DNA from 2 places in the Roseomonas sp. USHLN139 genome. Region 2 is predicted to be linked to the other one. Evidence: predicted binding sites of a transcription regulator. Region 2 holds the regulator's gene; the other holds the start of a gene.
The links. The regulator LexA, encoded in region 2, represses DNA repair genes until DNA is damaged. The targets are predictions, from matches to a motif close to TGTTCTANNTANGTTC.
Positions count from the first base shown of each region.

Region 1 (6,444 bases), 230 kb from region 2:
GCCTGGCCGCCCGCGTGCTGCGCGCCGGCACCCGTGAATGGCGCGACGGCCGCGAGCAGGGCGAAAGCCGCTTCGAATACCGGCACCGCATGGAGCATGCGATGCGCCATGCCCTGTCGGGCGAGCTGCGCCGCGTCGAGCCGGGCCTGCCCTTCCTGGCCACCACCGGCGCCGTCGCCCCCTTCATCGGCCTGTTCGGCACGGTCTGGGGCATCATGAACAGCTTCGCCGGCATCGCGCAGAGCAACGACACCAGCCTGGCCGTGGTCGCCCCCGGCATCGCCGAGGCGCTGTTCGCGACCGCCATCGGCCTGATCGCCGCGATCCCGGCGGTGATGGCCTATAACCGCCTGCTGGTGCGGCTCAGCCGGCTGCGGCAGGAAGGCCAGTCGGCCGCCGCCGACCTGGCCGCCAGCCTGTCGCGCCGGCCGCCGAGCCTGGCTGCGGCCGCCGCCTCCCGCAGCGCCGCGGCGGAGTAGGCCGGATGGCCTTCGCTGGACCGAGCCATGGCGGCGGCGATGACGACGAGCCGCTGCCGATGGCCGACATGAACGTCACGCCGCTGGTCGACGTGATGCTGGTGCTGCTGATCGTCTTCATGGTGGCGGCACCGATGATGGTGGTTGGCGTGCCGGTGAACCTGCCGAAGACCGCCGCGCCGCGCGCCGCCGCACCGCGGCCGCCGGTGGTGCTGACCGTCGGGCCGGACGGCAAGGTCTATCTCCGCCAGGACGAGATCGCCGCCGCCGACCTGCCGGCGAAGCTGGCCGAGCTGCACCGGAACGACCCCGAGGCGCCGGTCTATGTCCGGGGCGACCGCGCTGTTCCCTATGGCGAGGTGCTGCGGGTGATGGGCCGGGTGACCCAGGCCGGCATCACCCGGGTCTCGCTGATCGCCGAGGCGGAAGCGGCGACCTCGGTCCAGGCGCGCTGACGGCGAGGCCATCATGAGCACGCTGAGCCTGCAAGGTCCCCGGCTCGCCGGCTGGGGCGTCACCGCCATCCTGCATGGCGGGGTGCTTGCCATCCTGATCTTCGGCCTGCCGGAGCACGCGCCGCCGCCGGCGATCGTGCCGCTGGAGATGATCGCGCCGCCCTCCGCGCCCGAGATCGCGCAGGAGGAGCCGGCCCCGGTCGCCGAGCGGGTCGATGCGGTGGAGCCGCCGGCGCCGCAATCCAGCACCACCCCGCCGCCGCCCTCGGCCGCCGCCGTGCCGCCGGAGCCGCTGCAGACCACCCAGCCGCCGCCCGAGGTGACGGCGATGGAGCCGCCGCCGCCGGAAGCCGCGCAGGAGCCGGAGCTCGCGCCGCCGGTCGAGCCGGAGACGCTGCAGGCCGTGGTGCCGGAGGCCGAGCGCTCGCCGGAGCCGGATGCGCTGCCGCTGCTGGAGGCCGAGGTGCCGCCGCCGCCGCCCGCTCCGCCGCCGCCCCCGCCGCAGCAGGCCCGCCCGCCGGCGCCGCCTCCGCCGCGTCCGGTGCCGCGTCGTCCGACCCCGCCGCCGCCGACCGCGCAGCCCTCTTCGCCGCCGGCCGCGACGGCCGCGCCGAGCACCGCTGCTCCCGCTGCCGCCCCGCCGCAGGCCGCGGCACCGGCCGGGCGGGGCCCATCGGGGCCGCCGGTCAGCTACCAGTCGGCGATCTCGGCCGCGCTGAACCGCGCCAAGCGCTATCCGAACAGCGCCCGGCTGCGACGCATCGAGGGCGTCGCGCATCTGCGCTTCCGCATGCAGGCGGATGGCACGGTGACCGGCTGGCGGATCGAGCGCAGCAGCGGCAGCGCCGAGCTGGACGAGGCCGTGGGCGAGATGATCGAGCGGGCGCGGCTGCCACCTTTCCCGCCCGAGATGGGCACCGAGCCGCTGGAGATGGTGGTCCCGGTGAACTTCTTCCTGCGCTAAGGCAGATTTCTTTCCGACAGAAAAAAGATGGGGGTCCGGGGGAATTCCTTCCCCCGGCCTTCTCTTTTCTAGGCCTTGGCCAGCGCCTTCTTCCGCGCCTTGACCGGTGCCGGCAGCAGCGGCCCGAGGAAGCGCCCGGTATGGCTGCCCGGCACCGCCGCGACGTCTTCCGGCGTCCCCTGGGCCACGATCTGCCCGCCGCCGTCGCCGCCTTCCGGCCCGAGGTCGAGGATCCAGTCGGCGGTCTTGATGACCTCCAGGTTGTGCTCGATCACCACCACGGTGTTGCCCTGGTCAACCAGCTGGTGCAGCACCTCGAGCAGCTTCTTGACGTCCTCAAAATGCAGGCCGGTGGTCGGCTCGTCGAGGATGTAGAGCGTCCGCCCGGTGGCCCGGCGCGACAGCTCCTTCGACAGCTTGATGCGCTGCGCCTCGCCGCCCGAGAGGGTGGTCGCCTGCTGGCCGAGATGGATGTAGCCGAGGCCGACTTCCTTCAGCACGCGCAGCTTGTCGCGGATTGCCGGCACGGCGGAGAAGAAGTCGAGACCTTCCTCGACCGTCATTTCCAGCACGTCGGCGATCGACTTGCCGCGGAACTTCACCTCCAGCGTCTCGCGGTTGTAGCGCTTGCCCTTGCAGGTATCGCAGGTGACGTAGACGTCGGGCAGGAAGTGCATCTCGATCTTCAGCACGCCATCGCCCTGGCAGGCCTCGCAGCGGCCGCCCTTGACGTTGAAGCTGAAGCGGCCGGGCTTGTAGCCGCGCGCCCGGCTGTCCGGCAGCTCGGAGAACCAGTCACGGATCGGCGCGAAGAGGCCGGTATAGGTCGCCGGGTTCGAACGCGGGGTGCGGCCGATCGGCGACTGGTCGATGTCGATGATCTTGTCGAGATGCTCCAGCCCCTCGATCCGCTCATGCGGGGCAGGGACGGTGCCGGCGCCCATCAGCCGGCGGGCGGTGGCCTTGTAGAGGGTCTCGATGACGAAGGTCGACTTGCCGCCGCCGGAGACGCCGGTGACGCAGGTGAAGGTGCCGAGCGGCAGGCCGGCGGAAAGGCCGCGCAGGTTGTTGCCGGTGGCGCCGACGACCTTCAGCTGCCGCTTCGGGTCGGGCTTGCGGCGCTCGGCCGGCACCTCGATCGAGCGGCGGCCCGACAGATAGGCGCCGGTGATGCTGTCCGGATGGGCGGCGACCTCCGCCGGCGTGCCCTGGGCGATGATGCGGCCGCCGCCGGCGCCGGCCGCCGGGCCGATGTCGATCAGGTGGTCGGCGGTGCGGATGGCGTCCTCGTCATGCTCGACCACGAGCACGGTGTTGCCGAGGTCGCGCAGCCGCCGCAGCGTGGTCAGCAGCCGCTCATTGTCGCGCTGGTGCAGGCCGATCGAGGGCTCGTCCAGCACGTAGAGCACGCCGGTCAGGCCGGAGCCGATCTGGCTGGCCAGGCGGATGCGCTGGCTCTCGCCGCCCGACAGCGTCGCCGATGAGCGGGCGAGGGACAGGTAGTCCAGTCCGACATCGAGCAGGAAGCGCAGCCGCTCGATGATTTCCTTCAGGATGCGGCGGGCGATCTCGGCGCGCTGCGGGGTGAGGGTGGCCTCCACCCCCTCGAACCAGGGCAGCGCCTTGCGGATCGACAGGTCGCTGGCCCCGGCGATGTGCAGGCCGGCGACCTTCACCGACAGCGCCTCCGGCTTCAGCCGGGCGCCGCAGCAGACATGGCAGGGGCGCTCCGCCTGGTAGCGGGAGAGGTCCTCGCGCACCCAGGGGTTGTCGGTCTCGCGCAGGCGGCGGGCCAGATTCGGCAGCACGCCCTCGAAGGGCTTCTTCACCTCGTAGGCGCGCAGCCCGTCCTTGTAGCGGAGGGTGACGACCTCCTTGCCGGTGCCCTCCAGGATGGCCTCGCGCGCGGCCGCCGGCAGCTCGCCCCAGGGGGTGCTGGTCTTGATTCCCAGATGCTTGGCCAGGCTGGTCAGGGTCTGGTCGTAATAGGGGGCGCTGTTGCCGGCCCAGGCGGCGACCGCCCCATCGGCGATGCTGCGGGCATCGTCGGGGACCACCAGCGCACCGTCGAAGAAGCTCTCGGTGCCGAGGCCGTCGCAGGCCGGGCAGGCGCCCTGCGGCGAGTTGAAGGAGAACAGCCGCGGCTCGATCTCCTCCAGGGTGAAGCCGGAGACCGGGCAGGCATAGCGGCTGGAGAAGACGGTGCGCTCGCCATCATCGGCGCCGTCGGCATAGGCGACGCCGTCGGCCAGGCCGAGCGCGGTCTCGAAGCTGTCGGCCAGGCGCTGCGCCAGGCCCTCGCCGCCGACCACGACGCGGTCGACCACCACCTCGATGTCGTGCTTCTTGCGCTTGTCGAGGGAGGGCGCGTCCTCGATGCGCATCAGATCGCCATTGATCTTGACCCGCTCGAAGCCGCGGCGCTGGTACTCGGCCAGCTCCTTCTTGAACTCGCCCTTCTTGCCGCGCACCACCGGGGCCAGCAGCAACAGGCGGGTGCCCTCCGGCATGGCGAGGACGCGGTCGACCATCTGGCTGACGCTCTGCGCCTCGATCGGCAGGCCGGTCGCCGGGCTGTAGGGCACGCCGGCCCGCGCCCAGAGCAGGCGCATATAGTCGTGGATCTCGGTCACCGTGCCGACGGTGGAGCGCGGATTGTGGCTGGTGGTCTTCTGCTCGATGGAGATCGCGGGCGACAGGCCCTCGATCGAATCCACGTCCGGCTTCTGCATCAGCTGCAGGAACTGCCGCGCATAGGCCGAGAGGCTCTCGACATAGCGACGCTGGCCCTCGGCATAAATGGTGTCGAAGGCGAGCGACGACTTGCCGGAGCCGGACAGGCCGGTCAGCACCGTCAGCGTGTGCTTCGGGATGTCGATATCGACATTCTTCAGGTTGTGCTGGCGGGCACCGCGGATGCGGATCTGGTCCTGGCCGGGATGCGTGGGGGCGGTCTGACCGGAGGGGGAGGAAAGCTTCTTCAAGTCAGACTCCTGCGCACAGGTGTTCGCATTGTGTTCTGGCGGGGCTTGTGCCAGCATCCGTCGTCCGAGGGAAGTGGCCAAGCGGAAGTGAGTAAGCGGCGGAAGGTCACCTTCCGTTGCAGCCCCTTCTTCCCTGGTAGAGGCGTTCGCGGGCCGGCTGTCGCCGCCGGGGCTGGCCGCGGGCCGGCCGTGTGGCTAGGTTGCGGCCATGTGCCCGGGCCCGGGATCACCATCCCGGGCCGGTGCAAGCGACCGAGGCGCCCATCTGGGTGCGCGTGAATGTGAAACCAAGCCCCGCGCGGCCGATGCCTCCCATGCCCTGCAGGGAGGGGAAGGCGGGCGGGGCGGCAGCGGATGAAGGACCGGGCAGCATGGCCGGCAGCGTCAACAAGGTGATCCTGATCGGCAATCTGGGGAAGGACCCGGAGGTGCGGAACTTCCAGAATGGCGGGCGGGTGGTGAACCTGCGCCTGGCCACGACGGATTCCTACAAGGATCGCGAAGGCAACCGCCAGGAGCGCACCGAATGGCATTCGGTCGCCATCTTCAACGAGAAGCTGGGCGAGATTGCCGAGAAGTACCTGCGCAAGGGCAGCAAGGTCTATATCGAGGGCAAGCTGGAGACCCGGAAGTGGCAGGACCAGTCCGGCCAGGACCGCTACTCCACCGAGGTCGCGCTGCGCAATTTCGGCGGTGAGCTGACGCTGCTCGATGGCCGCGGCGAGGGCGGCGGTGGCGGCGGCGGCTATGAGGGCGGCGGCGCTGGCGGCGGCGGCCGCTCCTCGGGCGGCGGCTATGGCGGCGGCGGCGAGCGCAGCGGCGGTGGCGAGCGGAGCGGGGGTGGCAGCAGCCGGCCGCAGCGCGGCGGCTGGGACGCGCCGAAGGGCGGCGGCAGCGACCTGGACGACGACATCCCGTTCTGAGCCGCCTTTCCGATCGACCGAACGGCGCGCGGCGGGCTTCCCGCCGCCGCGTGCCCGGCGCGACGCTTCGCCCCTCGCGGAAAACTTACGGCGAATGGCCGCGTTCAGGATTGCAGTGCCTTGGTTGGCCCCTTGCGGCCCGCCGCCGGACCGCAATCTTTGCCGAGGGACGTCCCATGAAGAAAGTGTAATCCAACACGTCCTTCTTGATGGCGCCCGCCTGGGCGTCCAGACGCCCCCCGGAACACAGGAAGCCCGAGCGCCGTGATCCTTTCCGCCGACCGTATCCGCCTGGCCGCCAGCCCCGCCACCAAGGAGGCCGCGATCCGTGCCGCGGCCCAGCTGCTCGTCGAGACCGGCGCGATCGATGCAGCCTATGCCGACAGCATGCTGCGCCGGGAAACCGAGGCCGACACCTTCCTGGGCAATGGCATCGCCATTCCGCACGGCCAGCGCGGCGATCGCGGGCTGATCCACCGGACCGGCATCGCCGTGCTGCAGGTGCCGCAGGGCGTCGCCTGGAACGGCGAGGACCGCGCCCGCCTGGTGGTCGCCATCGCTGCCCAGGGCGATGAGCATATTGCTGTCCTGCGCCGCCTGACCGAGGTGCTGGGCGAGAGCGAGCTGGCCGAACGGCTG
Region 1 covers NZ_JBBCWY010000001.1:1,568,601-1,575,044, reverse strand. Annotated here, with positions in the region: gene WFI16_RS07240 (MotA/TolQ/ExbB proton channel family protein) at 1-479, shown strand, start outside; gene WFI16_RS07235 (ExbD/TolR family protein) at 485-934, shown strand; gene WFI16_RS07230 (energy transducer TonB) at 948-1,898, shown strand; gene uvrA (excinuclease ABC subunit UvrA) at 1,967-4,882, opposite strand; gene ssb (single-stranded DNA-binding protein) at 5,254-5,805, shown strand; gene ptsP (phosphoenolpyruvate--protein phosphotransferase) at 6,070-6,444, shown strand, end outside.
Region 1: uvrA (excinuclease ABC subunit UvrA) is a predicted target of LexA. The motif match lies at 4,903-4,918, and genes of this name have one in related genera.

Region 2 (6,444 bases):
CCATGATCTCCAGCACGCGGCGGGCCAGCACGTCGGGGTCCATCTGGCGCAGATACTGGGCGTTCAGATGGGTCAGCTTGGCATAGTCCATGCGGCTGGCGGCGCGGCCGACATCCTTCAGGTCGAACAGCTCGATGGCGCGGTCGCGCGGGACGAATTCCTCGTCGCCATGCCCCCAGCCCAGCCGCAGCAGGTAGTTGCAGACGGCTTCAGGGAGAAAACCCTGGTCGCGGAATTCGAGGGCGCCGACGGCGCCGTGGCGCTTCGACAGCTTGGCGCCGTCGGCGCCGTGGATCAGCGGGATATGGGCGAAATGCGGCCGGCGCCAGCCCATGGCGTCATAGACCATCACCTGCCGGAAGGTGTTTGTCAGATGGTCGTCGCCGCGGATCACGTGGGTGATCGCCATGTCGTGGTCGTCGACGACGACGGCGTGCAGGTAGGTCGGCGTGCCGTCCGAGCGCAGGATGATCATGTCATCGAGCTCGGTGTTCTGCACGCGGACCTCGCCCTGGACCAGGTCCTGGATCACGGTCTCGCCCTCGCGCGGCGCCTTGATGCGGATCACCGGCTTGACGCCTTCCGGCGCCTCGGACGGGTCGCGGTCGCGCCAGCGGCCGTCATAGCGCGGCGGGCGGCCTTCCTTCATGGCCGTCTCGCGCATTTCGGTCAGCTCTTCCGGCGTGCAGTAGCAGCGGTAGGCCTTGCCGGCCGCCAGCAGCTCATGCGCCACGGCGGCATGGCGGGCTTCCTGCGCGGTCTGCATCACCGGCGGCTCGTCGGCGTTGAGGCCGAGCCAGGCGAGGCTGTCGAGGATCTGCTGCACCGCTTCCGGCGTCGAGCGCTGGCGGTCGGTGTCCTCAATGCGCAGCAGGTATTGCCCACCATGGTGGCGCGCGAAGAGGAAGTTGAAGAGGGCGGTGCGCGCCCCCCCGATGTGCAGATACCCGGTCGGGGAGGGGGCGAAACGGGTGCGTACGGTCATTGCTCGGCCAATTCCTTCGAGCCGTCGCTTCTACCACCGTGGCGCCCGCCTGTAGAGTGCGCGTATAAGTTGAAGAATGTCGGACCTCCTTGACGCAAGAAACGGGGCCCCGGCTTGGACACTGGCGGCCTGGTGGCGCCGGGCCACGCCGGCAACGATCCCCCTGCTGCTGGCCGAGGAATGGTCGCGCCTGCCGCTGTGGTGGCCGGTCGCCATGGCCTGCGGGGTGCTTCTTTACTTCTCCCGGACCGAGGAGCCGGGGCCCGCCGCGCTCTGGCTGGGCATCGCGCTGGCGGGCCTCGCCCTGCTGCTGGGCTGGCGCGGCCGGGGGCTTGCCGGCTGGGGCGTCAGCCTCGCCGCCTGCGCCTGCCTGGGTTTTGGCTGGTGCGCCTGGCAGGCCGCGCAGCTGCCGGCGCCGCTGGTGCTGCCGCGCACCGCTTTGGAGGTGACCGGCCGGGTGGCGGCGGTGGAGCAGCTGCCGACCGCCCTGCGGGTGACGCTGGAAGGCGCCCGCTGGTCGGAGGAGATGCCGCCGGCCGCCCGGCCGATCCGGCTGCGGCTGCGCGACCAGGATCCGCTCCGCCCGGCGCCCGGCGAGCTGCTGCGGGTGCGGGCCCTGCTGCGGCCGCCCTCGGCGCCGGCCTATCCCGGCGCCTGGGACTTCCAGCGCGATGCCTTCTTCGCGGGCCTGGGCGGCTCGGGCTTCGCCCTGGGGCCGGCGGAACGGCTGGGCGAGGCGGTCGATCCGCCGGCCTTCGCCGCCACCCGCCGCCGCATCGAGGACCGGGTGCGTGCCGTGCTGCCGGGGCCGGAGGGCGCCATCGCCGCCGCGCTGATCACCGGCAGCCAGAACGCCATCCCGGCGCCTGCCATGGCGGCCATGCGCGATTCGGGCCTGGCGCACCTGCTCTCGGTCTCCGGCCTGCACATGGCGATCGTCATCGGGCTGGGCTTCGGGGGCTTGCGCTTCCTGATCGCGCTCTGGCCCTGGCTGGCGCTGCGGGTGGATGGCAAGCGGCTGGCGGCGCCGCTCGGCTTGGCGCTGGGGGCGGGCTATCTGCTGCTGACGGGCATGCAGGTGCCGATGCTGCGCAGCTTCGCCATGGCGGCGCTGGCCGTCGCCGGGCTGCTGCTCGGGCGGCGGGCGCTGTCGCTGCGCGCCTGGGGGCTGGCCGCGCTGGTGGTGATGGCCTGGCAGCCGGCGGCGCTGCTCGGCCCCTCCTTCCAGATGAGCTTCTCCGCCGTGCTGGCGCTGCTGGCCATGGCCGAGGCGCGGCCGGCCTGGCTGGCGGGCTTCCGGTCAGGGGGGGAATGGTGGCGGCGGCCGGCGCTGGTGCTGGGCGGGCTGCTGCTGACCTCGCTGGTCGCCGGGCTGGCAACCATGCCGGCCGGGCTGCATCATTTCGGCCGGCTGCAGCTCTATGGCGTGGCCGCCAATCTGCTGGCGGTGCCGCTGACCAGCTTCTGGGTCATGCCCGCCGGGCTCGTGGCCGTGCTGCTGCTGCCGCTCGGGCTGGAGGCCTGGCCGCTGGCCGCCATGGGCTGGGGCGTCGACGGCATCCTGCTCATCGCCCGGACCGTCGCGGCCTGGCCGGGCGCGGCGCTGCTGGCGCCGCCGATCCCGGGCTGGGGGCTCGCCCTGGCGAGCTTCGGTCTGGTCTGGCTCTGCCTGTGGCGGCTGCCCTGGCGCTGGCTGGGCCTGTTGCCGCTGGCCGCCGGGATGGCGAGCGCTGCCCTGGTCACCCCGCCGGACATCCTGGTGAGCGCGGATGCCCGGCTGATCGCCTTCCGCACCACCGAGGGGCCGGTGCTGGCGCGCGCCGGCGCGGTCACCGCCTTCACCCGCGACAGCTGGCTGCGCGGGCTGGGCGAGGCATCGTTCCGGGAGGCGCCGTCGCGCGGCGCGGTGGGCGGGCTGGACTGCGCGCCGGAGGCCTGCCGCTTCGCCCCGCATGGCGCGGCGGGCCCGGTCGCCGTGCTGCTGCGGGCAGCGCCGGCCCGGCGCGGCCAGGCCGCGCCGCCGGTCTTCGCCGCCGGGCATTGCGAGGGGACGGCCCTCCTGCTCTCGGCCGAGCCGATCCGTGGCCGCTGCGGCGCGGTGCCCCGGCTCGACCGCTTCGCCGTCTGGCGCGACGGGGCGCAGGCCGTCTGGCTCACCCCCGCCGGGGCCGTGGTGGAAAGCGACCGCGACCGCCGCGGCGCGCGGCCCTGGGTGCCGCCGCCGCCGGTGCCGCGCAACGCCGTCAGTAGCGGCGCAGCAGCCCCACCAGACGACCCTGCACCTTGACCCGGTCGGGGCCGAAGATGCGGGTCTCGTAGCGCGGATTGGCGGCTTCCAGGGCGATCGAATTGCCCTTCCGGCGCAGCCGCTTCAGCGTCACCTCGGCATCGTCGACCAGCGCCACCACGACCGAGCCGTTCTCGGCCACGTCGTCACGGCGGATGATCACCGTGTCGCCGTCCAGGATGCCGGCCTCGACCATCGAATCGCCGGCCACTTCCAGCGCGTAGTGGTCGCCACTGCCGAGCAGCGCCATCGGCACCTCGACGCTGGCGCCCTGGTCGCGCAGCGCCTCGATCGGCAGGCCGGCGGCGATGCGGCCATAGAGCGGCAGGTGCACCGCCCCGGCCTCCTGCGCCGGGCGCTGGCCGGGCAGGTTGCTGGCGAAATTGCCGCGGATGACATTGGCCGAGAAGCCGCCGGCCGGCGGCCGGGCCGTCGCCTCGCGGCTCTCCTCGCGCGCCGCCTCGGCCTTGGCCTCGGTCAGGCGCGGGGTGGGGGCGATGCTCTCCGGCAGGCGGATCACCTCCAGCGCGCGGGCGCGGTGGGCGCGGCGGCGCAGGAAGCCCCGCTCCTCCAGCGCGGTGATCAGCCGGTGGATGCCGGATTTGGAGCGCAGCGTCAGCGCGTCCTTCATCTCCTCGAAGGAGGGCGAGAATCCGGTGTCGCGCAGGTGCCGGTCGATGAACATCAGCAACTCGTGCTGCTTGCGGGTCAGCATGCGCGGCTCCCTTGAGGCGCCGGTATCGGAACCGGTGCGCGATGGCTTGGGGCCGCCGCGAACAAAGCGGCAACCATGCCGATGTTCTACGAAAGTTCCAGCGCGCCGGTCAACAGGCGAATGGCGCGTTTTCCGCGACTTGTCCTAGCTAAGCGGCGTCATTTCTTCAGACGCCGAAGTCGCGCAGCAGCAGCACCTCGACCATCTCGCCCGCCGCCAGGGCCGGCGCCAGCGGCGCGCGGCGCAGCAGCGCGTCCGATCCGGCCAGGATGCGCAGCATCGAGCTGTCCTGGCGCGGCGCCGGGGTGACCAGCAGCCGCCCGCCGGCATCGCGGCCGATCGTCGCGCGCAGGTAATCCTCGCGCCGGTCGTTGGCGGGCAGATCGGCGCCCAGCACCGCCGGCTGGAAGGGCGGCGGCGCCGGCGGCCGCCCGGCCAGACGGGCAATGGCAGGGCAGAGGAACAGCACGCCGCAGACCAGGGCGGAGACCGGATTGCCCGGCAGGCCGAGCAGCGGCGTCTGGCCGAGCCGCCCCCAGATCAGCGGCTTGCCCGGCCGCATGGCGATCTTCCAGAAATCCAGCGAGAAGCCCTGCGGGCCGAGCGCCTGCTGCACCAGGTCGTGCTCGCCGACGCTGGCGCCGCCGGTGGTGACCAGCAGGTCGGCGCCGCGCGCGGCGGCGGCGGCCTGGGCGATGGCATCCTCGCTGTCGCCGGCGATGGGCAACACCATGGGATCGGCGCCGGCGGCGCGGACCAGCGCCGAGAGCGCATGGGCATTCGACGAGACGATGCCGCCGGGCGGCAGCGGCTCGCCGGGCAGCACGATCTCGTCGCCGGTGGCCAGGATGGCGATGCGCGGGCGGCGATGCACGGAGAGCCAGGGGTGGTTGCCCGCCGCCGCCAGGCCGATGTCGCGCGCGGTGAGGGTGCGGCCGGGCTCGAGCAGCGGATCGCCGGCCGTGAAGTCGAGGCCACGGCGGCGGATCCAGCGGCCCGCCTGCACCGTCTCGTTCACCGTGACGCGGTCGCCCTCGGCGGTCGCGTCCTCCTGCAGCAGGATGGCATCGGCGCCGTCGGGCAGCAGGCCGCCGGTGAAGATGCGCACCGCCTGGCCCGGCCCGATGGAGCCCGTAAAGGGATGGCCGGCCGGCGCGCTGCCGATCACCGTCAGCACGGCACCCAGCACCCCGTCCACGGCGCGCAGCGCATAGCCGTCCATGGCCGAGAGATCGGCCGGCGGCTGGGTCAGCCGGGCGCTGACGGGGGCGGCCAGGATGCGGCCCCAGGCCTCGGCCAGCGGCACCGTCTCGGCGCCGGTCGGGACCAGGACGTCGAGGATGCGGGCGCGGGCTTCCTCGACCGGGATCATGCTGTCGTTTCCGCTTCCCAGAGGCCCGACTTGCCGCCTTCCTTGCGGGCCAGGCCGATGCCCTCGAGGGTCATGCCGCGGTCGATCGCCTTGCACATGTCATAGACGGTCAGCGCCGCGACCGAGACGGCGGTCAGCGCCTCCATCTCGACGCCGGTCGGGCCGGTGGTCTTGACCCGCGCCTCGATGGCGATGGCCGTCTCGCCCTCCGGCACGAGGTCGAGCTGGACCGAAGACAGGGCGAGCGGGTGGCACAGCGGGATCAAGTCCGACGTCTTCTTGGCGGCCATGATGCCGGCGAGGCGGGCGACGCCCAGCACGTCGCCCTTGCCGATGCCGCCGGCGCGGATGGCGGCCAGCGTCGCCGGCGCCATCACCACCCGGCCGCGGGCGATCGCCAGCCGGGCGGTTGCCGGCTTGGCCGAGACATCGACCATCACCGCCCGGCCCTCGGCGTCGAAATGGGTGAAGCCGCTGGCCTCGGTCCCGCCCGACATGCGGCTCAGCCGGCCTCGACCATGGCGCGGGCGGCCGCCGTCACGTCCGGCTGGCGCAGCAGGTGCTCGCCCACCAGGATGCAGCGGGCGCCGGCGGCGGCCATGCGGCGGACATCGGCCGGGTCGCGCAAGCCGCTCTCGGCCACCGGGATGCGGTCGGCAGGCACCAGCGGCGACAGTGTCTCGGCGGTCTCCAGCTCGGTCTTCAGCGTGCGCAGGTTGCGGTTGTTGATGCCGATCAGCCGCGTGTGCAGGCCCAGCGCGCGGTCCAGCTCGCGCCGGTCGTGCACCTCGGCCAGCACCGCCATGTCCAGGCTGCGGGCGATATCCTCGAGCTCGCGCGCCTGGGCGTCGGAGAGCGCGGCCATGATCAGCAGGATGCAGTCGGCGCCCATCGCCCGGGCCTCGAACACCTGGTAGGGGTCGATCATGAAGTCCTTGCGCAGCACCGGCAGCTTGCAGGCGCTGCGGGCGGTGACCAGGTCGGCCGGGCTGCCCTGGAAATACGGGCCATCGGTCAGAACCGAGAGGCAGGCGGCGCCGGCCGCGGCATAGGCCTGGGCCAGGCCGGCCGGATCGAAGGGATCG
Region 2 covers NZ_JBBCWY010000001.1:1,334,809-1,341,252, forward strand. Annotated here, with positions in the region: gene gltX (glutamate--tRNA ligase) at 1-985, opposite strand, end outside; gene WFI16_RS06190 (ComEC/Rec2 family competence protein) at 1,062-3,272, shown strand; gene lexA (transcriptional repressor LexA) at 3,229-3,987, opposite strand; gene WFI16_RS06200 (molybdopterin molybdotransferase MoeA) at 4,154-5,359, opposite strand; gene moaC (cyclic pyranopterin monophosphate synthase MoaC) at 5,356-5,856, opposite strand; gene trpC (indole-3-glycerol phosphate synthase TrpC) at 5,862-6,444, opposite strand, start outside.